3 regions of the Uliginosibacterium sediminicola genome follow, and region 1 is predicted to be linked to each of the others. Evidence: predicted binding sites of a transcription regulator. Region 1 holds the regulator's gene; each other region holds the start of a gene.
What was found. The regulator FNR, encoded in region 1, switches genes on or off when oxygen is low (the NO sensors DNR and NnrR bind a similar motif). The targets are predictions, from matches to a motif close to TTGANCTAGNTCAA.
Positions count from the first base shown of each region.

Region 1 (7,742 bases):
GCCAGGCAGGAGGCGACGTTGACGCCCTTGCCACCGGCGTCCTGCTGCGCGCGCGTGGCGCGATTGACGCTGCCGACACGCAGATGGGTGATTTCGACAGTCTGGTCGATGGCCGGGTTGAGTGCCACGCACAGCACACGGCTGGCGGCATGGGCGGTCTGCGGAGTCGGATTCATAGGGCACGTACCTCGCTGGCGCTGCTGGCGGCGAGCGCACGCTCGGCCAGCACTTGCATGGCACTGAGCGGCTCGGCGCGGATCACGGTTTTGACGGCGGCAATGTCCTGCGCGCTCATCGACAATTCATGCACCCCCAGACCGGCGAGGATGCGCGCACCCAGCGGGTCGCCCGCCAGTCCGCCACAGACGCCGACATGGATGCCCGCTGCATTGGCGGCGCGCGCGGTCATGCCGATCAGCGCCAATACCGAAGGATGCAGCGGATCGGCCTGCGCCGCCAGTTGCGGATGCTGGCGATCCATCGCCAGCACGTACTGGGTGAGGTCATTGGTGCCGATCGAGAAGAAGTCCACCAGCTTGGCAAAGCGGTCGGCGATGACCGCCACCGCCGGCACTTCGACCATGATGCCCAGCGGCACCACCGGTGCGCCCAGCTGCTTGCGGATCAGCTCGCATTCGGCGCGCAGGGTTTCGACTTCGGCCAGATCGGTGATCATCGGGAACATGATCTGCAGCGGGCCGTGCGCCGCTGCGCGGTACAGGGCGCGCAGCTGGGTGTGCAGCAATTCCGGGCGGGCCAGCAGCAGGCGGGCGCCGCGCACGCCGAGGAAGGGGTTTTCTTCCTTGGGCAGATCGAGATAGGAGACTTGCTTGTCGCCGCCGATATCGAGGGTGCGGATGATCAGCGGACGGCCAGCCAGCGCAGCGATGGTGTCACGATAAACCGTGTATTGCTCGTCTTCGCTGGGTGCGCTGTCGCGTTCGAGGAACAGGAACTCGGTGCGCATCAGGCCGACACCTTCGGCACCGGCTTCCACCGCATCCGCCGCCTGTTTGGCATTGGCGACATTGGCGAACACGCCGACGCGGTGTCCGTCCGGCGTCATCGCCGGCTGGTCACGATTGGCGCGCATCGCCTCACGGCGCGCAACATAGGCGCGCACGGCGAGACGCGCCGATTCAAGATCGGCCGGCGAACACTTCAGGTAGAGGCAGCCGGCAGTGCCGTCGATGACCGCTTCCTGCCCGGCTGACAGCGCCAGCAGCGAGGGGCCGGCGGCTACCAGGGCCGGCAGGCCGAGCGTGCGTGCGAGGATCGCGGTGTGCGAGGTCGGGCCGCCGCTGCTGATCGCCAGGCCGACGACATAGCGCATATCGAGTTGCAAGGTGTCGGAGGGCGTCAGGTCTTCGGCAATCAGGATGCTCGGCTCGCGCAACACGATGGCGCGCCGTTCAATGCCCAGCAGGCTGGCCAGCACGCGCTCGCCGGCGTCCTGCAAGTCCAGTGCGCGGGCTGCGAGCAGGGCGTCAGGGAGCTGGCGTTGCTGATCGACACGGGCACTCAGCACCTTCTTCCAGGCCCAGGCGGCGCCGTGGCCACGCATGATGTCGGCAATCGCGCTGCGCATCAGGCCCGGGTCAGCCAGCAGTTCGCGCTGGGCAGCGAAAATCGCGGCTTCGCCAGCGCCGAGGCGTTCGCGGGTTTCAGCTTCGAGCGCGCTGAGTTCGCTGGACACCTTGCTGAGTGCAGCTTCCAGCGCTTCACCCTCGGCAATTGCGCCCTGGCTCTTGTCTTCCACTTCCAGTGCATGGGCTTCGTGACGCACCAGCTTGCCGACGGCCAGCCCCGGGCTGGCGGCCACGCCTTGCTGCTGGCGGCTGGCGCCGACCGGCTTCCAGGTCGGCGCATTGGCACGTGCCTGGGCGGCGGCGGCACGGGCGCGCTCGGCATCGGCATGTTCTTCAGCCGACAGGCGGGTCACGGTTTCGGCCAGATCCTTGACCGCCAGTTCAGCGCCCGCGCCACGCGCGGCAATCACGATCTGGCTGCCGCTGGAGATGCCCAGGCCGAGCAGGCCGGTGAGGGTCTTGGCATCGGCAGACTCTTCATCGCGCAGCACGCGGATCTCGCAGGCATGGCGCTTGGCCGTCTCGACCCACTGCGTGGCCGGGCGGGCATGCAGGCCGTTCGGATAGTCGAGGGTCAGTTCCAGCTTGGCATCGGCCGGCCAGGGCGTGGTCTTGGCGGCGGGCACGAAGGGCGTGTCGGTCAGCGCGGCGATGATGCGGCCGGGTTCATCGGTGCTCGCCAGCGCCTCGATTGCGCCTTCCTTCTGCATCAGGCGGGTGAGGCGGCGCAGGATCGCGATGTGTTCGTCCGACTGGGCGGCAATGGCGACGATCAGGCGCGCCGAGTTGTCGTCTTTCCAGCGCACACCGGCCGGCACCTGGACCACGGCGATGCCGGTGGACAGCACGTGGTGGCGGTCTTCGATCATGCCGTGGGGAATCGCCACGCCATTGCCGAGGAAGGTATTGGAGACGGCTTCGCGCTTGAGGAAGCTGTCGACATAGGGCGCGGCAATATAGCCGGCCTGGACCAGCAGCTCGCCGGCCATGCGGATTGCGGCCTCCTTGCTGGAGACGGGAGCGTTGATCGCAACGCAGCTGGGAACAATGATTTCCATGAGTGGAGGATCCGCAGGATTTGTTGAAGTATTTGTAATCGATTACATTGTATGTGTCAATCAAATAACTTGATACTTCTTGTCGTACGCCGCAGGTTTTGGCGTAAACTGCCCAAAATCAAGCACACGCGCTGATTGTGTGTGCTGAAAAATTGTCGTGTTTCAGCGCTCGTTCGCATTTTGGGCTGGAACTGTGTGTAATCGTTCTCAGGTTCTTGGTGAAAGATGACTAGGATTTCTGATGTCGCAAAGCATGCCGGCGTCTCGGTGGCGACCGTCTCGCGCGTGCTGGTCGGGCAGGGCAGTGTCAGCGAGGCCACGCGTGAGCGCGTGCTGGCCTCGGTCAAGGCGCTCGACTATCACCCCGACCTCGCCGCCAGGCGCCTGCGCTCGGGCAAGACCGACACCCTGGGCCTGATCGTCTCCGACATCCGCAACCCGTATTTCACCGAGGTCAGCCGCGCCATCGAGGACGTCGCCTACGCCCGTGGCATGCGCGTGCTGCTCTGCAATGCCGACGAAGACCCGGCCAAGGAACGCTTCTACCTGGACATGATGCGCGACGAAAATGTCGCCGGTGTGATCCTCTCGCCGACCTTGTCGCTGCTCAATCAGTACCGCGCTGAAGACTTCAGCTTTCCGCTGGTACTGGTCGACCGTTGCGATGCCAAGACCGAGGCCGATGCCGTGGTGCTCGACAATATCGATGCCGCCCAGCGCCTGACCCGCCATCTGCTCGAACGCAATTGCCGGCGCATCGCCTTCTTCTACGGTGCCGCCAGTGCAACCGGCAGCCAGCGCCTGGCCGGCTACCAGGCGGCGCTCGCCGAAGCCGGCCTCAGCGCCATCACCCAGCCAGTCAAGCCGACGACAGACGACGCCCGCCAGGCGCTGAGCACCTATCTGGAACGCCACCGCCAGACGCCGGACGCGGTGGTGGCGAGCAGCGGCCTGATCCTGCTCGGCCTGGTCGAAGGCTTGCGCCAGCATGGTTTGCGCTATCCGCAGGATGTGATCGTCGCCGGTTTCGACGACATGCCCTGGACGCGCATCGTCACCCCCGACATCACGGTGATGGCGCAACCGACGGCCGACATCGGCCGCACCGCGATTGAACTGCTGCTGGCGCGCATCGCCCAGCCGGGCCAGGCGATGCGCCGCATCGTCATGCGCGGTGAGCTGATCGTGCGCGGTTCCAGCGCCGCCTGAGTTGCCGGCGCGCTGAACTGCGTTTAACTACGCGCTTTGGGACGCGCGCTGACGATCTGGTAGACGCCGCCGAAGATCGTGCGCTTGTGCCAGTCGTAGTCCTCGGCGTGGCTGGCGTAGTGGCGGATCTCGTGTTGCCAGAGTGCGTCGGCAAAGGGTTCGAGCAGGCGATTGACCCACTTGAGGATGTAACGCACCGGCTGCCACCAGGCCGGCTTGTGGTAGTCGACGAATAGGGCTTCGGCGTTCTCGGGCAGCTGGCTGAGGATGTTGTCGACGATGCGCCGCTTCCAGTTGTCCGGCACTTCGTGCAGCAGGAAGAAGCTGCAGATCAGATCGCAGGGCGCGGCAACGCGGAACTGGCCGGCATCGGCATGACGCAGCTGCGCCCAGGGCATGTCGTCGAGCTTGCGGTGAGCGTGTTCGAGCTGGATCGGCGTCACGTCGGTGAGCGTGAAGTGCCCCTCGCTGCCGCAGCGCTGCGCGGCACGGCGCACCAGATCACCATAGACATGGGCCACCTGCCAGACATGCATGCCGGGCTCGATCCGTTCCAGATAGGCCTGCATCAGGCGCTGGTCATTGCCGAACAGCAGGGTTCTGACGACGCTGTTGCGATCGAGCCAGCGCACCCAGCGCGGACTGACATAGGCCCAGTCGTAGACGTCCGTCATGTAGGCGGGCAGGGCCGGTTGTTGCGGGGCGGGATGCTCGATCTCGCGCTTGAAACTGCTCTCAATGCTGCTCATGGCGACGGTGACACTATCCAGTGGTGAGGTCGCAAGGCGATACCTCAGCGCGGTGAGGCACAACCGCCCCACCGGGTATTCAATGCAAGCGGCCGATCAGAGTCCGGAAGTTGCCGGTGCCGCCACATCCTTGAGACCTTGCGGGTCGAGGATGACGACGTGCTTCTGCTTGATCTGGATGAGCTTCATGTCATCGAAGCGCGACATCACGCGGCTCACCGTCTCCAGCTTGAGGCCCAGATAGCTGCCGATTTCCTCACGCGTCATGCGCAGGTGGAATTCGGTCGGCGAGTAACCGCGAGCGCGGAAGCGGCGCGACAGGCTGACCAGGAAGGTGGCGACTCGTTCTTCGGCACGCATGCTGCCGAGCAGGACCATGACGCCTTGTTCGCCGACGATCTCGCGGCTCATGATGCGGTGGAACTGCTTTTGCAGGCCGGCAATTTCACGCGAGGACTCTTCCAGACGGGCGAAGGGGATGGCGCAGACTTCGCTGTCTTCGAGGGCGATCACATCGATGATGTGGGCGTTGGTGCCGATGCCATCGAGGCCGATCAGATCGCCCGACATCTTGAAGCCGGTCACTTGGTCACGGCCATCTTCGGTGGCGATGCAGGTCTTGAAGGAACCGCTGCGCACCGCGTAGAGCGAGCGGAACGGGTCGCCGGCGCGCTGCAGGCTCTCGCCGCGCTTGAGACGACGACGCGTAGCGACCAGACCGTTGAGGCGCAGTACATCGTCCTGGGCCATACCCTGGGGCAGGCACAGCTCGCGCAGATTGCAGTTGGTGCAACGAACGGCGTTGGTGTCCTTGGCAAAGTTGCAGGCGTCGTTTTGTTGTTGGATCTCTGTCGTGGCAAGCATGTCGTTTTCCTCAGTGGTTTCGGCTATGGAGAGGGAGCGCTTCCTTGATCCGCTCGAATTCTTCTGTCTTGTCGAAGAACCAGCGGGCGCCGGCCTCCATGTAGAAGCGTCTGTATTGCGGCGTGGCATGGTTGGTCAGCACGATGAAGTCAATGTGGGGCACGTGGGGGCTGATGGCTCGGATGACCTCGATGCCTTGCCCGCCGATGAGCTGGATATCCAGAACAACACAATGCGGCTGTGTATCGAAAATCCCCTGCACAGCGCCAGCCGGCGTGTCGGCTTGTCCGACGATGCGAACGTCGTCAATGGCGCTGAGAAGCTCGACCAGACGTGCCCGTATGGCTGGTGAGTCCTCGACGATGAAGACGTCGGTGGTTTGTTTTGTGGTGTTCATGGGATGAATTGTGGTCGTGTCCAGCCCCCGCGAACATCGGCCGTGCCTGCATCAGCGTGTCGGCGATGGCTCATTTGCGCTTGGTCAAATGCCGCCTGTATGTAGGAATTCCCTTACACGCCGCTGATGCTTGATACGCGTCAAGGCAGTCGGTGGGCGTCGGCATAGCGTGGGGACTTGGACGACATCCGAAAGGAGATCCACCATGTACAAGCATCTGCTCGTGCCGACCGATGGCACGGAACTCTCCAATCACGCACTGAACCAGGCCACAGCGCTGGCGCGCTGCCTGGGCGCGCGCATTACGGTCTTATACGTGCAGGAGGAGTGCCCGCAGCCAGTCGTGGCCGACGGCTTTACCAGCGCGGGTTTCGAGGAAGACTTTGTGCGCAACAGCGCTGAAGCGGCTCAGAGCATCCTCAGCCAGGCCCGTGCCGTGGTCGAACAGGAGGGCGTAGCCTGCTTCTGTCGCACGGCGACCAATGCCTCGCCTTGGCAGGAGATCGTGCACACCGCCCAGCTCGAAGGCTGTGACCTGATCTTCATGGCTTCACATGGCCGTACCGGCCTGAGTGGCCTGATCATCGGCTCCGAGACCCACAAGGTGATCACCCATTGCAAGATCCCGGTGTTGGTTTGCCGTTAGGCGGGCTTGCCATCCGCGGCGCAAGTCTGCGGTGAGGGCAACCACAGTTCGACCGTGGTGCCTTCTCCCGGCGCGCTGGTGATGCGTGACTCACCGCCGAGCAGGTAACCACGCTCGCGTACGCCCAGCAGGCCGTGGGAATTGCGCTTGCGCGGACTTTGCAGCGAGAAGCCGCTGCCATCGTCCTGCACGCGCAGATGGATCTGCTCGCCGCCGCTCTCGATCAGCACCGAGACCTTGCTCGCCTGCGCATGCTTGGCGATATTGGTCAGCGATTCCTGCAGCACGCGGAATACCGCTGTGGCATGCGGATCGCCAAAATCCAGCGAACCAACGATCTGCACGTCACAGACCGCATCCGAACGGTCGGTGAATTCCTGGATCACCCATTCGACGGCGGCAGCCAGGCCGAGGTCGTCGAGCATCAGCGGGCGCAAGTCTGCCGAGATGCGTCGTGTGGCGGCCACGGTTGAATTGAGCATGCTCTCGATGCGCGCAATGCGCTCGGCCATTGCCGTGTTCTGCGCCGGTACTTCATGACGCAGGGCGATGACATCCATTTTCAGCGCAGTCAGCGACTGCCCCAGCTCGTCGTGCAATTCACGCGCAATACGGCTCTTCTCCTGCTCGCGGACCGATTGCGCCAGCGCCGCCAGTTCGCGCAGTTCCTCACGCGAATGACGCAGCGCTTCATCGGCGCGGACGCGTTCCGTTACATCACGCAGAATCACCGTGTAGAATTTGTGACCGTTCTCAGCGATGTGAGAGATCGAGGCTTCCAGCGGGAATTCCTCGCCGTTGCGGCGCAGACCGGCGAGTACATGCAGGGCGCCCATGCGGCGCGCGCTGATGCCGGTTTCGCCAAAGCGGCGGACATGCTGGCCATGCGCGGCGCGAAAACGTTCCGGAATCAGCAGGTTGAGCGGTTCGCCAATCACCTCGTCGCGGCTGTAGCCGAAGACCACCTCGGCGGCGGCATTGAAAATTACGATGCGTTGCGTTTCATCTACGGTGACAATGGCGTCCATGGCGGAATCCACGACACCTTTAACCAGGACGCCAAGATGGTTTTGATCGAATGTATCCACAGCCTGCCCTTGCCAAAAGTTGCGCTAGTATAGGCTGCAGCAATCGACTTGCGCATCTCCGCGCAAGACCATTGCGATATCGTCCCTGACAGAAGCCCCAATGAGTACATTTGCACCGACCCGCATTCTTGTCGCCGACGAC
Region 1 is NZ_JBDIVE010000006.1:235,066-242,807, reverse strand. It holds gene pfkB (1-phosphofructokinase) at 1-176, opposite strand, end outside; gene ptsP (phosphoenolpyruvate--protein phosphotransferase) at 173-2,647, opposite strand; gene ABDB84_RS12890 (LacI family DNA-binding transcriptional regulator) at 2,873-3,856, shown strand; gene rquA (rhodoquinone biosynthesis methyltransferase RquA) at 3,880-4,605, opposite strand; gene fnr (fumarate/nitrate reduction transcriptional regulator Fnr) at 4,702-5,469, opposite strand; gene ABDB84_RS12875 (response regulator) at 5,480-5,866, opposite strand; gene ABDB84_RS12870 (universal stress protein) at 6,072-6,512, shown strand; gene ABDB84_RS12865 (PAS domain-containing sensor histidine kinase) at 6,509-7,552, opposite strand; gene ABDB84_RS12860 (response regulator) at 7,701-7,742, shown strand, end outside.

Region 2 (7,742 bases), on a different contig from region 1:
AAGACGCGATCATGTTCGGCCCGCTGGTGCACGGCACCCCGCGCGCCGAAGCACGCGAGCGCGCCCACCAGCTGCTGTCGCGCGTCGGCCTCGACCCGGCACGCTTCGCCGCGCGCTATCCGCACGAGGTATCCGGCGGCCAGCGGCAGCGCGTCAACATCGCCCGCGCGCTGGCGCTGTCGCCCGAGGTGGTGCTGTTCGACGAGTCGGTGTCGGCGCTCGACAAGTCGGTCGAGATCCAGGTGCTCAACCTGCTGCGCGACCTCAAGGAAGAATTCGGCCTCAGCTACCTGTTCATCTCGCACGACCTCAATGTCGTGCAGTACATCAGTGACGTGGTGTTGGTCATGTATCTGGGCAAGATCGTCGAGATAGGCCCGGCGCAATCGCTCTACGAAAACCCGGCACATCCCTACACGCGCGCCTTGCTTGCCTCCATGCCCAGCATGGACCCCGAACAGCGCACGCTCTCCGCACCGATCACCGGCGACCCGCCCAGCCCCATCGACCCGCCATCAGGTTGCCGCTTCCGCACGCGCTGCCCGTATGCGCAGGCTGTCTGTGGCGAGGCCGAGCCGCAGCTGAGCATGCCGTTGCCGGCGAATCTTCACGGCAGTCCTCACCTTGCGGCCTGCCACATGCTGGTGCCGCAGTCCGGTCACAGCGAAAGCCCTGCAGCATGAGCAGCGCCGTCAATCCGCAGAACACCACGCTCGCCTCGGTGCGCGATCTCTCCGTGCGCTTTCGCAGCGCACAGGGCACGGTCAGCGCCGTTAATGGCGTGAGCTTCGACATCGCGCCCGGCGAAGTGCTGGGCCTGATCGGCGAATCCGGCAGCGGCAAAAGCGTCACCTTGCGCGCGCTGATGAAGCTGCTGCCCGAAGACCGCACGACGATCGACGGCAGCATCATCGTCGGCGGGCGCAACATCATGGCGCTGTCGCGCAGCCTGCTCAGCGACTATCGCGGTGGCACCACGGCGATGATCTTCCAGGACCCTTCGCTGGCGCTCGATCCGGTCTACACCATCGGCCAGCAGATCGAAGAAGCCATCCGCCGCCATACCAAAGCTTCACGCAGCGAGGCCCGCGCACAGGCGCAGGAATACCTCGAACTGGTGAAGATCCCCTCGGCCGCCGAGCGCCTGAAAAGCTACCCGCACGAGATGTCCGGCGGCATGCGCCAGCGCGCGATGATCGCGCTGGCCCTGTCGTGCAAGCCGAAGCTGATCCTCGCCGACGAACCGACCACCGCACTCGACGCCACGGTGCAGATCCAGGTCTTGCTGCTATTGAGAGAGCTGCAGCAGAAGATGGGCACCAGTGCGATCTTCGTGACCCACGATCTGGGCGTTGCCGCCGAAATCTGCGACCGCATCGCCGTCATGTACGCCGGCCGCATCGTCGAGATCGGCTCGGCCCGCGAAGTGCTGCGCGCGCCGCAACACCCCTATACGCAGGCGCTGATGGCCTCGACCATCCACGGCTCGATGCGCGGCCAGCGCATCACCGGCATCGCCGGCGCGCCGCCTGATCTGGCTCACTTGCCTGCCGGTTGCGCCTTCCGCGAGCGCTGCACGCGCGCCGCTGCGGGCTGCGAACAATCAGTGCCGGTACTGCAGCCACACGCGGCGCAGGCCGTGGCCTGTTTCCATCCCGGTGCGGCGCCTGTCAGTGCAGTGGCATCACTATGAGCATCAAACGCATCGCACTGCTCAATCCCAACACCAATGACGACACCACGCAGATGATGCTGGGCATCGCGCAGCAGGCCTTGCTGCCCGCCAGCCGCGTTCTCATTGAAGGGCGTACCGCGCCGCGTGGACAAAGCCTGATCGTCAATGAGCCGGCGCTGGCTGAAGCGGCGCAGGTGGTGCAAGAGTATGGGCCGCAGGTGGCGGCGGAAGGTTTTGACGCGCTGATTGTCGCGGCTTTTGGCGATCCGGGCCTGACGGCCTTGCGCGAGCAACTCGCGATTCCCGTCACCGGCATCGCAGAGGCGGGCATTGCCGAGGCGGCTGCGGGCGGGCGCCGCTATTCGATTGTGAGCACAACGCCAGAGCTGCGTAACAGTCTGCAGTATCTGGCCGGTCGTTATGGCCATGCGGACAGTCTGGTCTCGATCCGCATCACGCGCGGAGAGGTGCAGCGCGTGATGCAAGATCCGTTGCGCATGGCCGAGGCCTTGCTCGACAGCTGTCGTGACGCCATCGAGCTCGACGGCGCTGAGGCCATCGTGATCGGCGGTGGTCCGCTCGCCAGTGCGGCGCGCGCCATCGCCGCCTTGCTCGGTGTGCCGGTCATCGAGCCGGTTGTTGCGGCCGTGCGCCTGAGTTTACAGCGCTGTACCGCAACAACGGCCTGAAGCCGCTCAGGCTGCTTTGGCGAACACTGGTGCGAGCTTGCGCGAGGCCAGTTCGCCGAGCGGCAGCACCGTGCGGCCATAGACCTCGTTGAGCACCTGAGCCGCGGCGGCGTAGATTGCCGAAGCGCCGCAGAAGATGCCTTCCCAGCCGGCGACGAGCTTGATGCCTTCGTTGCCGGTGGCATCGCCAATGGCCAGCAGCGCGAAGAGGACCACCAGCGAACCGAAGACGATCTGGGTGACGCGGTTCAGACGCAGGCTGCCGATGAACAGCACGAAGGTCAGCAGGCCCCACAGCGTGAGGTAAGCGGCCATGCCGGCACCCGAGGTGGCTGCGGCCAGACCGGTCTTGGGCAGCATCACGATGGCGACCAGGGACAGCCAGAAGAAACCGTAAGACGTGAAGGCGACGGTGCCGAAGGTATTGCCCTTCTTCCATTCCATCAGGCCGGCGCAGACCTGGCAGATGCCACCGTAGAAAATGCCCATGGCGAGAATCATCGCGCCCAGCTCGATGATGCCGGCGTTGTGCAGGTTCAGCAGAACCGTGGTCATGCCGAAGCCGAGCAGGCCCAGCGGGGCGGGGTTGGCGGTGTGATCGTGGCCCTTGGCGTGATCGCTCATCAGTGAAACTCCTGTGCATCAGCCGACATCCGGCAGGCCGCCAGAGTGCATGAAGGGTGCGCCCGCACATTTCATGCAGGTCAAGGATGGCGCAATAAAAAACGGCGCCCGCAGGCGCCGTTTTGTCTGGATCAAACCGCTCAGTTCTGGAACGAGCACTTGTTCGGCGCGCCGCCCGGGTCGGAACCGAAGGCTGCGACGGTGCAAGCGATGCTCTTGCCCACGCCGACGTTCTTGGTCACCCACTTGCCCTTGCGACCGAAGGCAACCCAACCCGTGCCACGTGTCGGGGTGCAGGTTGCACCTTCATCCGAGCACTTGCTGAAGTTGTTGGGGTAGTCACCCGTACCGGAGAGCACCGGAGCGCCCGTGCTGGACGACGAGGAGCTTGCGGCCGAAGAGCTGGCCTTGCTCGACGAGCTGCTCGATGCGGCTGCGCTGCTCGAAGACTTGGACGAAGACGAGCTGCTGGCAGCGGTCGACGAGCTGGACTTCGAAGAAGACGAAGACGAGGACGACGAGGTTGCCGTGCCGCAGGCGGCGGCCGTCAGTTGCGCGCCGTTCTTGCCCACACCGGCGTACTGCGCCAGCTTGTCCTTCACGCACTGTGCCGACACCGGTTCGTAGGTGTAGGTCAGGGTCTTCGGGAAGGCTGCGGTGGTGGTCCAGGTGTCGGCATTGACGCCGCCGCTGCCTGCATCGGTCCAGGTGATGCCGTAGGTGGCGTTATCGGCCGAGCTGGTCAGGTTGTTGTTGCGCAGATCCCACTTGCCGCAATTGGCGGTGTCATAACGACAGGTGACCGGGCTGATCGAGTTCTGGAACCAGTTGCGTTCGATCAGCGAATAACCGCCGGTGCGCACGTTGATGCCCGATTCAGTGATCTTGTCGTAGAAGTTGTTGTAGATGTGCGTCCAGCCACCGCGTTGCAGCGGCAGGCGGCCATTCACGTTGTAGTAGATATTGTGGTGGAAGGTGATCTCGCGGCCACCGGCGATGTCCGAGCTTGACGAACCATCCAGACCGACCTTCTTGCTGTCATGGATGTAGTTGTAGGACACGGTGATGTTGTGCGAATCCTTCTTGATGTCGATGGCCGACTCGAAGGTTAGGTCGCCGTCGGGCGAGCCGTTGCACTCGTTGTTCACCGCAAACAGTTCGTTGTGGTCGATCCACACGTTCGATGAGCCGTCGATGCGGATCATGTCAGCGTCGTTGTTGGCACCGGCCAGGGCGCCGATCTTCATGTTCTTGATGACGACGTTGTTCGAGCCGCTCTTGATGGTGATGCCGAAGTTGGCCGAGGAACCATTGGCGCCCTGAATGGTGATGCCCTTGGTGAATTCCTTGATTTCGACTTCGCGGTAGGGGTCGTTCCAGTGCGGGTTCGGGCAGTTGCCCGAGGCGTCCTTGGTGTGATCCTTGACGATCTGTGCGATCTGGGCGTCTTCGTTGCCGGTGTAGGTGATGATCACCGGATAAGCGCCGCCGGTCACCTTCTTGCCATTGGCGTCCAGGCGCGCAGCGGCGATGGCATCGATGATGCCCTGCATGCTGCTGACGGTCACCGACTTGGAGCCGGTCTGGTTGCCACCGTCAGCGGTCGAGAAACCGCCGGTGTTGGCAGCATAGGCGGCGGTGCCGCCCAGAAGCGAGACGGCCAGGGCCGTCGCTTTGAGTGTAAAACGCATGTTGTGTCTCCATTTATGGTTTATTTTCATGCGCATAGCATCAATGTCAACACGCATGAGTTGTTGCACAGCGTCTGATCTGCCGGGCGACGATAAAGGGCTTTGCAAGCGAAATCAATCTTGCACAGCAACATCTTTGTGCATTTCTTAACATTAATTGTCGATTCCGACGGAATAGCCGGTCGGCATGCTGCGCTGCGTTAACCACTGCTAGTACAAGGTGCTGCGCTGGCGTGCTGGCAGAGTTTGGTCGTAGGCCTCGCCATCGAAGTCGCCGCCGCTGATGGCCGCGATGATCCGACCGACGGTTGGCACGCCGGCGGGCGCGGTAGCCGCCTGCCACAGCCCGGAGCGGAGGATTGCGCGTGCGCACTGGAAGTACACGGTGTCGACGCGGATGCGCAGCACGCACTTGGGCGGCTTGCCTTGCAGCGCGCAGCGTGGGTCTTCGATCAGGTTGCGCAGGCTGCTGATGCGATGCGGATCGTCGGGTGTGTGCACGGAGACGCTTGGGCCGCGCTTGCTCAGCTGCGCAGACGGCGCCGTTCGCCGTGCTGGCCGTTGTGTTGCAGGTAGTTGATCAGTTCGGCCAGGGTCAGGGGGCGGCTGAAGCAGTAGCCCTGCAACTCGTCGCAGCCCAGCGCGGTGAGGGCCTGGGCGGTGGCGAGGTCTTCCACGCCCTCGGCGACCACCGCCAGCCCGAGGGTGTGGCCCAGACCGATGACGGCATTGACGATGGCAGCATCGGCCGCGTCGTCCATCATGCCCAGCACGAAGGACTGATCGATCTTCAGGCGGTCGATCTCGAAGCGCTTGAGGTAGGAGAGGCTGGAATAGCCGGTGCCGAAGTCGTCGATGGCGATCTGCACGCCCAGCTCTTTCAGCGCGGCGACGCGGGCTTGCGCGCTGAGCGGGTTGTCCATCAGATGGGATTCGGTCAGCTCCAGTTCGAGCTGCTCCGGTGGCATGCCGGTCTCATGCAGCACCTGGCTCAGCTGTTCGACCAGCTCCGGGTTGGCCAGCTGCGCCACCGAGAGGTTCACCGACAAGGCGAGTCCCTTGCAGAGCCCTTGCTGTTCCAGCGCCATCCAGTGGCGGCAGGCTTGCTGCAGCACCCAGCTGCCGATCGGATTGATCAGTCCGGTCTCCTCGGCCAGCGGGATGAATTCGGCGGGCGGGATGTGACCGAGCAGCGGATTGTTCCAGCGCAGCAGCGCTTCGGCGCCCTGGATCTTGCGGCTGCGCGCGTTCAGGCGTGGCTGGAAATGCAGGCTGAATTCGCCGGCGGCGAGCGCTTGCCGCAGCTGCACCTCCATGGTCTGGCGGGCCAGCACGCGGTGGTCGGTCTCTTGCGAGAAGAAGCGCGCCATGTCGCGGCCAGCGGATTTGGCCTCATACATCGCAGCGTCGGCGCGGCGCATCAGGGAGTCGGTGTCCTGCGCGTCGTCGGGGAACAGCGCGACGCCGACGCTGCAGGAGACCGTCAGCGAGTGGCCTTCGACATTGATGCTCTGGCGGATCGAGGGAATCAGGCGCTCGTTGATCATCAGCTGCAGCTCGTCGAGGCTGGTGACCTTGCGCAGGATCAGCACGAACTCGTCGCCGCCCAGGCGGCTGACCGTGTCTTCGGCGCGCACGGCCATACTGAGACGCCGCGCCACGGCGCGCAGCAGGCCGTCGCCAATGTGGTGGCCGAGGGTGTCGTTGATCAGCTTGAAGCGGTCCAGATCGACGAACAGCAGGGCCACCTTTTCGCCGCTGCTGGCTGCTTCGTGCAGTGCTTCGCCGAGTCGTTGCTGGCACAGCGCGCGATTGGGCAATTCGGTCAGTACATCGTGCTGGGCGAGGAAGCGGATGCGGTCTTCCTTGGCCTTGCGGTCGGTGATGTCGATCGAAATGGCAATGTAATTGACCACTTCACCAGCGGTGGCGTTCTTGTGCACGGCTGAAACCATCAGCCAGGCCGGATAGGTTTCGCCGTTCTGGCGCGAGATCAGCACTTCGCCCTGCCAGGACTCCTTGGTCTGCAGATCGCTCCAGTCCATCGCCGAGGAAGACTGCAGCACTGCTGACAGATCGCTGCCGATCACGTCATAAAAGCCATAGCCGGTGCTGCGGCAGAAGGCGTGATTGACGCTGATCACCTTGCGTGCCTCATCCATGATGATGATGCTCTCGCTGGAGGCCTCGAAAACCTTGGCCCACAGCTCCAGGCGCTGTTCCATCAGCTTGAGCTTGTTGATCGGCGTGAAGGCGGTCAGCACCGCATCGCGCCCCTGGAACACCAGACGCCGCGCCGACAGCACGGCCCAGGCCGGCGTGTCGTTGCCGTGCCAGCGCACCTCAAACTCGTCGACCGCATTGAAGTCGGCGAGGCGCTGGAAGAAGCGGCTGCGCACCGGTGGCTCCAGCCCCTTGCGCCAGGGGTCGCCACGCTCATGGCCGAGCCAGGGCAGCGCGGGTGTGTTGGCGTGCAGCACCTCGTGGTCGGGCACCGAGGTCACCACCAGCGGAATCGGGAAGGCTTCGACCAGTTCGCGCTGTGCCTCGGCGGCGCTGGCGCTGGCGGCCAGTTTCTGTTGCAGCTGGCGGTCCTGATCGAGCTGCGCGAGCATCTCGTTGAAGGCGTTGAACAGCTGACCGATCTCGTCGCGCGCATGCCATTTGGCACGCCGGCTGTAGTCGGCCGTGCGGCGCACCGCGTCGGCCACCTTGGCCAGATTCTGCAGCGGCCGTGCAATCTGGCTGGCCACCAGATACACCAGGCTAAGGATGCCACCGAGCAGCAGCAAGGCCGTGCCAAGGTGCAGCCACATGCGCTGGAACAGGCCGTCCACGCGTGCCTGCAGCAAGATGTTGAGCTGCGCGATGGCGCTTTGCCAGATGTGGTCAAGCGCCACCAGGGTGCGCTGGTAGGCGGCTTCCAGCGCTTGCGGATCGGGCGGCGCCGAGCTTTCGTCGCCAGCAGCCTTGACGGCATTCGAGTAGGCGTATGCCTCTTGCAAGAGACGTTGCTTGCCGTTGCTGAGCACGGCTTTCAAGCTTGGCGAGGCGGCCAGCCAG
Region 2 is NZ_JBDIVE010000004.1:222,560-230,301, forward strand. It holds gene ABDB84_RS09970 (ABC transporter ATP-binding protein) at 1-683, shown strand, start outside; gene ABDB84_RS09975 (ABC transporter ATP-binding protein) at 680-1,693, shown strand; gene ABDB84_RS09980 (aspartate/glutamate racemase family protein) at 1,690-2,364, shown strand; gene ABDB84_RS09985 (acetate uptake transporter) at 2,371-2,988, opposite strand; gene ABDB84_RS09990 (pectate lyase family protein) at 3,129-4,679, opposite strand; gene ABDB84_RS09995 (PNPOx family protein) at 4,890-5,180, opposite strand; gene ABDB84_RS10000 (EAL domain-containing protein) at 5,204-7,742, opposite strand, start outside.
Region 2: the regulator FNR is predicted to act here: its motif matches at 3,059-3,072, upstream of ABDB84_RS09985 (acetate uptake transporter).

Region 3 (7,742 bases), on a different contig from region 1:
CGGCACGCCCCAGGCCTTGGCGAATTTTTCGCGCGCGGCAGCATCCGTGACCGGGTAATAGCCGGGCAGCGTATTGGGCAGCGCGCCCATGTCGCAAGCGCCTTGCACATTGTTCTGACCCCGCACTGGGCCGACGCCGACATTCGGCCGGCCCAGATTGCCGGTAATCGTCGCCAGGCTCGACAAGCCCTTGACCACGTCTACGGCCTGCCCCCACTGCGTCACGCCCATGCCCCACAGGATGGTCGCGGTCTTCGCACCGGCATACATGCGCATCGCCTCGCGCACGAGCTGCGGGTCCAGACCGGTGATCTCGGCGGCATACTCCGGCGTGTACTTGGCGACCATCGCCTTGTACGCCTCGAAGCCTTCGGCGTACTGCGCGACGAAGTCGGCCTTGTAGAGATTCTCGTTGATCAGCACATTGGCAAAGGCATTCACCAGCGCCATGTTGGAGCCGTTCTTGAGCGGCAGGTACAAATCTGCCAGGCGCGCGGTTTCGATATAGCGCGGATCACAGACGATGATCTTGGCGCCCTTTTCCTTGGCCTTGAGGATGCGGCGCGCGACGATGGGATGCGAATCAGCGGCGTTGTAGCCGAACACCAGAATGCAATCGGTATTTTCGATCTCGTTCATCGAGTTGCTCATCGCACCATTGCCCAGCGTCACCTGCAGACCGGCCACCGAAGGGCCGTGGCAGACGCGCGCGCAGCAGTCGATGTTGTTGGTGCCGATCACCGCACGCGCGAACTTCTGTGCGATGTAATTGGACTCATTGCCAGTGCCGCGCGAGGAGCCGGTGACCATGATCGAATCGGGGCCGTGCTGTTCCTTGATCGCTTTGAGGCGCGAGGCGGCGAAATCGATGGCTTCGTCCCAGCTCACCGCTTCGAACTCGGCACCGCGCTGGCGGCGGATCAGCGGCTTGGTCAGGCGCGGCGTAAGCAGCTTGGTGTCGTTGAGGAAGTCCCAGCCGTAATAGCCCTTGAGACAGAGCTCGCCTTCATTGGTGACGCCCTGGGCGCCCTCGGCGCCAACAATCTTGTTGCCCTCGACCAGCAGATTGATCTTGCAGCCCGAACCACAATACGGGCAGACGGTAATGACCTTTTTCATCTCGAAAAACCCTTTCGTGAACGCTTCAGAACTGCACGCCGGCGGGAATATCCAGCGCGGCCTGTTGCTGGCGGCGCAACTGGGTGGCCGCCATTCTGTCCTTGTCGATCATGTGCAGGGCCTTGGTCGGACAGGCCGGAATACAGGCCGGGCCAGTCGGGCGCGTTGCGCACAGATCGCACTTGAGCGCCTGCGACACATGACGCTGCGTGCCATACACCGCACCTGCAGGCGCTTCGGCCGCCACGGTGACGACATTCATCGCACCAAAGGGACAGGCCACCACACAGCTCTTGCAACCGACGCAGCGCGACTGATTGACCAGCACGCTGTCGGCACCATAGGTAATGGCGCCGCTCGGGCAGGCACGCAGACAGGGCGCGTCGTCACACTGGCGGCAGAGCACCGGCGCTGTCACCCGGGCATTGCGCACCACGGTCAGACGCGGGCTGAAAGTTGCGGGCGTCAAAGCCTCATGCGCGGACTCCGTCTGATGCGCCAGGGCGCAGGCAATTTCGCAAGTACGGCAGCCGATACATTTACTCGCTTCGGCGATGACAAACCGGTTCATTCCTGTCTCCTAATATGGGCTCAAGACTGCGACGCAGGTCCTCGAAAGACCATCCTGCGGCAAGCTGCCATCTAACGCGTATATCGCCAGCCGTACCTAGATGCGGATCAAACAAAGCGCAACCATCGTGCGCAAGGGAATGGCCCCTGGAACCTATCGCCCGCGAAGTTGACGATAGTCGTCACCCACGTATTGACTTCGCGCCATGCTGGGGCCATGCACGAGCTCAGCCTGGCCGAACGCGCCCTCCAGATCGTCGACACCGCAGCCCGCCAGGCGCAGGCAAGCCGTGTTACGCGCATCCGTCTGGCCGTCGGCGCGCTGGCGCATGTCGATGCGGAGACCTTGCGCTACTGCTGTGAGCTGGTCAGCCGCGACACCCTCGCCGCCGGTGCGCAGATCGACATCGAGCGCCTGGCTGGCCGCGCCCATTGCCAGCGCTGCGCCGCCGATATCGAACTGACGCAGTTCGGCCAGACCTGCCCGCACTGCGGCAGCTACGCGCTGCAGATCACCGCCGGCGAAGAGCTGCAGGTACTCGATGTCGCCATCGAACAAGGAGTCATGCCATGTGTGTAAGCTGTGGCTGCGCCGCGGGCGACAGCACGATCGATGGCCATCCGGCCGCCTCTCACGGCGTCAGCGCCTACAGCAAGCGCGCGCGCAGCACGCCGCAGTTCCGCCTCGGCACCTCACCGCAGCTAGCGCCGCTGGAACTGAACCACGCGCCCGGCGTGAGCGGCGAACGCCTGCTGCGCATCGAACAGGACATCCTCGCCGGCAACGACAGCCAGGCCGAGCAGAATCGCCAGCGCTTCATCACACGCGGCTTGCTGGCACTCAATTTCGTCTCCAGCCCTGGCTCGGGCAAGACCAGTTTGTTGGTCGACACCATCAAGCGCTGGCAGCAGCGCACACCGCTGGCGGTCATCGAGGGCGACCAGCAAACCGCCAATGATGCCGAACGCATTCGCGCCGCAGGCGCGGCGGCCGTGCAGATCAACACCGGCAAGGGCTGCCACCTCGATGCCCACATGGTTGCGCAGGCGCTGGACCGGCTCGAAGCGAATGCCGCGCTGCCGCAGGACGGCCTCTTGCTGATCGAGAATGTCGGCAACCTGGTCTGCCCCGCCGCCTTCGATCTGGGCGAAGCGCACAAGGTGGTGATCCTCTCGGTGAGCGAAGGCGAGGACAAGCCGCTCAAATACCCGGACATGTTCCGCGCCGCCGAGCTGCTGATCATCAGCAAGATCGATCTGCTGCCCCACCTCGATTTCGATGTAGACCAAGCCATCCGCTACGCCCGCAGCCTGCGCCCCGAGCTGCCGGTGATCTGCCTGTCGGTCAGAAGCGGCGAAGGCTGCGAGGACTGGCTGCGCTGGCTCGAAGACGGCTGCAGCCGGGCGCATGCCGCCATCCCGATTGAGGGCCCGGCGCCGTGATGCGCGAACGCCTCAGCCTGCGTGGTCTCGTGCAAGGCGTGGGTTTCCGCCCGCATGTGCATCGCCTGGCCAGCGAGCTGGGGCTGAGCGGCTGGGTGCGCAATGATGCCAACGGCGTGACACTCGAAGCGCAGGGCAGCGCCAGCGCCCTGCAAGCCCTGCGCACTCGCCTGCTGCGCGAGGCACCCGTGCACGCGCGCATCGAGGCCTGCGAGTCGGAAGCGCTGGCGCCTACGCCTGACAGCAGCGCTTTCGAGATCCGCCAGAGCGAGGCTGCGTCGTCCGGCCAAGCCGCCATCGGCGCCGACACCTGCACTTGCCCAGCCTGCCTCGCCGAGTTGTTCGAGCCCGGCAATCGCCGCTATCGCTACGCCTTCATCAATTGCACCGACTGCGGCCCGCGCTACAGCATCGCCGAGGCCCTGCCCTGGGACCGCGCGCGCACCAGCATGGCGGGCTTCGCGCTGTGCCCTGACTGCGCCGCCGAATATGAAGCGCCCGCCAAGCGCCGCTTCCACGCCGAACCGAATGCCTGCCCAGTCTGCGGCCCGCAGCTGCACTTGCTCGATGCGCAGGGGCAGGCCGTCGCGGGTGACGCCATCGCGGCAAGCCTCGCCCTGATCCAGCGCGGCGGCATTGTCGCCATCAAGAGCCTGGGCGGCTTCCATCTGGCCTGCGATGCGCGCAATGCGGCAGCCGTGGCGCGCCTGCGCGCACGCAAGCAGCGCGAAGAAAAACCCTTCGCGGTGATGCTGGCGAATGTCGCCTCGCTCGCCACGCTCGCTGAAATCAGCCGCGCTGAACAAGCTGATCTGCAGAGTACGGCGCGACCCATCGTGCTGCTGCGCAAACGCGTAGGCGCCGATGCCCAGCTCACTGGCGTGGCGCCGGATCTGGCCTGGCTGGGCGTGATGCTGCCCGGCACGCCCCTGCACTACCTGCTGTTTCACGACGCCGCTGGACGCCCGCCCGGCAGCGCCTGGCTCGATCAGGCCCAGTCACTCGCGCTGGTGATGACCAGCGCCAATGTGCATGGCGAACCGCTGATCAGCGACAACACCGAAGCGCTGGCGCAGCTTGCGGACATCACCGACGCCTTCCTGATCCACGACCGCGACATCGTGATCCGCTGCGATGACAGCGTGCTGCGCCGCCTGCCCGGCAGCGATCACGCACAATTCATCCGTCGTGCGCGTGGTTACACGCCCGCAGCGATTCCCCTCACGGGTGCAGGCGCAGGCACACGCGCGGGCGCAAACGTCCTCGCAGTCGGCGGCTACTACAAGAACACCTTGTGTTTCACGCGCAGCAGCGGCACGCGCAGTGAAGCCTTTCTCTCGCAGCACATCGGCGATCTCGATCGCGTCGCCAACTGCCGCGCACTCGAAGCCGCCGTCAATCATCTGCAACAGCTGCTGCAAGTGAAACCGCAGGCGATTGCGCACGATCTGCATCCGGATTTTTTCAGCACCCAGCTTGCGCTGCGCCTGGCCGCGCAATGGCAAGTGCCGGCCATCGCCGTGCAACATCATCACGCCCACATCGCGGCCGTGCTCGCCGAGCATCAGCTCGACGAGCCTGTGCTCGGGCTCGCACTCGATGGCGTCGGTCTGGGCAGCGATGGCAGCGCCTGGGGTGGCGAACTGTTGCGGGTCGATGGCGCGCATGTCGAACGCCTCGGCCATCTGCAGCCGATTGCCCTGCCCGGCGGTGACCGCGCCGCGCGCGACCCCTGGCGCATGGGTGCGGCAGCGCTGGCCCAACTCGGCCGGCATGCGGAGATCCGCACACGCTTTGCCGACCAAAGCGGCGCAGCACTGCTGGCGCAGATGCTCGAACGCGGCACGCCGATGACAACCAGCATGGGCCGCTACTTCGACGCTGCAGCGGGCTTGCTGGGCATCCAGCCACAAATGAGTTTCGAGGGACAGGCTGCGATGCGCCTGGAAGGACTCGCCGCAAGCTACGGCACGCTCCAGCTACGCAGTCCGCTGCATGAAATTGAAAATGCCGACGGCCTGCTGCAGCTGAATCTGGCAGCGACGCTCAATGCCCTGCTCGATTCCACGCTGCCCGTGGCGCAGCGCGCGGCGCTGTTCCACGCCGCCCTGATCGAAGCGCTCGCCGAGTGGGCACAAGCCGCCGCAGACGCGAGCGGCATCCGCACGCTCGCCTGCGCTGGCGGCTGCTTTCTCAACGCGATACTTGCCAGCGGCCTGCGCGCAGCCCTCGCCCGGCGCGGCCTGCGCATGCTCGAAGCGCGCCTCGCTCCGTCCAATGACGGTGGCCTGGCGCTGGGACAAGCCTGGGTGGCGCAGCGCGCACTCGCCGACAGTGCCCTTGCAGTACGGCGGCCGGCCACTGCGCGTCAAACCCACCCTGGCCATGACAAGAACAACGAGGAACACAGCCCATGTGCCTAGCCATCCCCGCCCGCGTCATCGCGCTCTTCGGTGAAGACCGCGCACGCATCGACCTCGCTGGCGTGCAGAAGGAGATCTCCATCGCGCTTGTTGAAGATGTGGCCATCGGCGATTACCTGATCGTCCATGTCGGCTATGCCATCGGCAAGATCGACCCTGAGGAAGCGGCCGAGACACTGGCGACTTTCGCAGCAATGCGCGCCACGCACGAAGGGGCGTTGCCGCTGACGCCGCCGCTGGCTTGAAGGTCTGCGCCATGAAATACATCGACGAATTCCGTGATGGTGAGACCGCCCGCAGCATTGCCGCGCTGATTGCCGCCGAAGCACAGCCACAGAAAAGCTACCGCCTGATGGAGTTCTGCGGCGGCCACACGCACGCGATCTCGCGCTACGGCCTGCTCGATCTGCTGCCCGCACAGGTACGCATGATTCACGGTCCTGGCTGTCCGGTCTGCGTGCTGCCCATCGGCCGCATCGACAGCGCCATCGCGCTGGCCAGCACGCACAAGCTGATCCTCTGCACCTATGCCGACACCCTGCGCGTGCCGGCCTCCGGCGGCCTCTCGCTGCTCAAGGCCAAAGCCCGTGGCGCCGATGTGCGCATGGTCTATTCGGCCGACGACGCACTGCGCATCGCAGAGGAAAACCCGTCACGCGAAGTGGTGTTCTTCGCCATCGGTTTCGAGACCACCACGCCGATGACGGCGGCCGTCATCCAGCAAGCCGCGCGGCGTTCACTCAGCAACTTCAGCGTGTTCTGCAACCACGTGCTGACGCCCGCCGCGATGCAGCACATCATGGAGTCCGCAGCAGACCCGGACGCCGTCGCACTCGATGGCTTTGTCGGCCCCGCCCATGTCAGCACCATCATTGGCAGCGCGCCTTACGAAGCCTTCACACAACGCTACAAACGCCCGGTGGTGATCGCCGGTTTCGAGCCGCTGGATGTCTTGCAAGCGGTGTTGATGCTGGTGCGCCAGATCAATGCCGGCCGCTCCGCAGTCGAAAACCAGTTCAGCCGCGCCGTCAGCGCTGCCGGCAATATCAAAGCACAAGCCATCGTTAGCGATGTCTTCGAACTGCGCGAAGCATTCGACTGGCGCGGTCTGGGCGAAGTGCCGCTGAGCGCGCTGACAATACGCTCCGCATACAGCGCTTTTGACGCTGAACAGAAATTTTCGATCGCCTATCGTCAGGTCGCTGACCCCAAGGCTTGCGAATGCGCAGCGATCCTGCGCGGCCACAAGCATCCGGCCGACTGCAAGGTGTTCGGCAGCGCCTGCACGCCCGAGCAGCCCATCGGCGCCTGCATGGTCTCCTCTGAAGGCGCCTGCGCCGCGCATTACACCTATGGGCGGCACAAGGTGATGGCGATTCGCGCTACAGGTGTCGCAGCATGAGCACACCCTTTCCCCGCCCCATCAATTTCCGCGACGGCCGCGTGGACATGAGCCACGGCAGTGGCGGCCGCGCAATGGCGCAGCTGATCCACGAACTCTTCGTCACGCACTTCGACAATGACTACCTGCGCGCGCAGAACGATGGCGCCTGCTTCCCGCTGCCCGCTGGCAGCGGCCGCATGGTGATGGCGACCGACAGCCACGTCGTCTCGCCACTGTTCTTTCCGGGCGGCGATATCGGTTGCCTGGCCGTGCACGGCACCGTCAATGATGTCGCCATGGCAGGTGGCAGGCCGCTTTATCTGTCTGCCGGCTTCATCCTTGAAGAAGGTTTTCCGCTCGCTGATCTCAAGCGCATCGTGATCTCGATGGCCCAGGCAGCGAAAGAGGCCGGTGTGCCGATCATCACCGGCGACACCAAGGTCGTCGAAAAGGGCAAGGGCGATGGCGTGTTCATCAACACGACGGGCATCGGCATCGTGCCGCCAGGCATCGATCTGGCGCCGAGCAAGATCCGCGCGGGCGATGCCATTCTCGTCTCCGGCATGCTCGGTGATCACGGCGTGGCGATCATGTCGCTGCGCGAGAACCTGTCCTTCGACACCGCCATCCAGTCCGACACCGCCGCGCTGCACGACCTGGTCGCCACGATGCTCGCTGCGGTGCCCGAGATCCGGACTTTGCGTGACCCCACGCGCGGCGGCCTCGCCACCGTGCTCAATGAATTCGCGCTCGCTGCGCGCTGCGGCATGCTGATCCGCGAGCCTGTGATCCCGATCCGCCCG
Region 3 is NZ_JBDIVE010000002.1:206,220-213,961, forward strand. It holds gene fdhF (formate dehydrogenase subunit alpha) at 1-1,119, opposite strand, end outside; gene ABDB84_RS04740 (4Fe-4S dicluster domain-containing protein) at 1,145-1,690, opposite strand; gene hypA (hydrogenase maturation nickel metallochaperone HypA) at 1,907-2,269, shown strand; gene hypB (hydrogenase nickel incorporation protein HypB) at 2,260-3,132, shown strand; gene hypF (carbamoyltransferase HypF) at 3,132-5,555, shown strand; gene ABDB84_RS04760 (HypC/HybG/HupF family hydrogenase formation chaperone) at 5,546-5,800, shown strand; gene hypD (hydrogenase formation protein HypD) at 5,812-6,957, shown strand; gene hypE (hydrogenase expression/formation protein HypE) at 6,954-7,742, shown strand, end outside.
Region 3: the regulator FNR is predicted to act here: its motif matches at 1,788-1,801, upstream of hypA (hydrogenase maturation nickel metallochaperone HypA).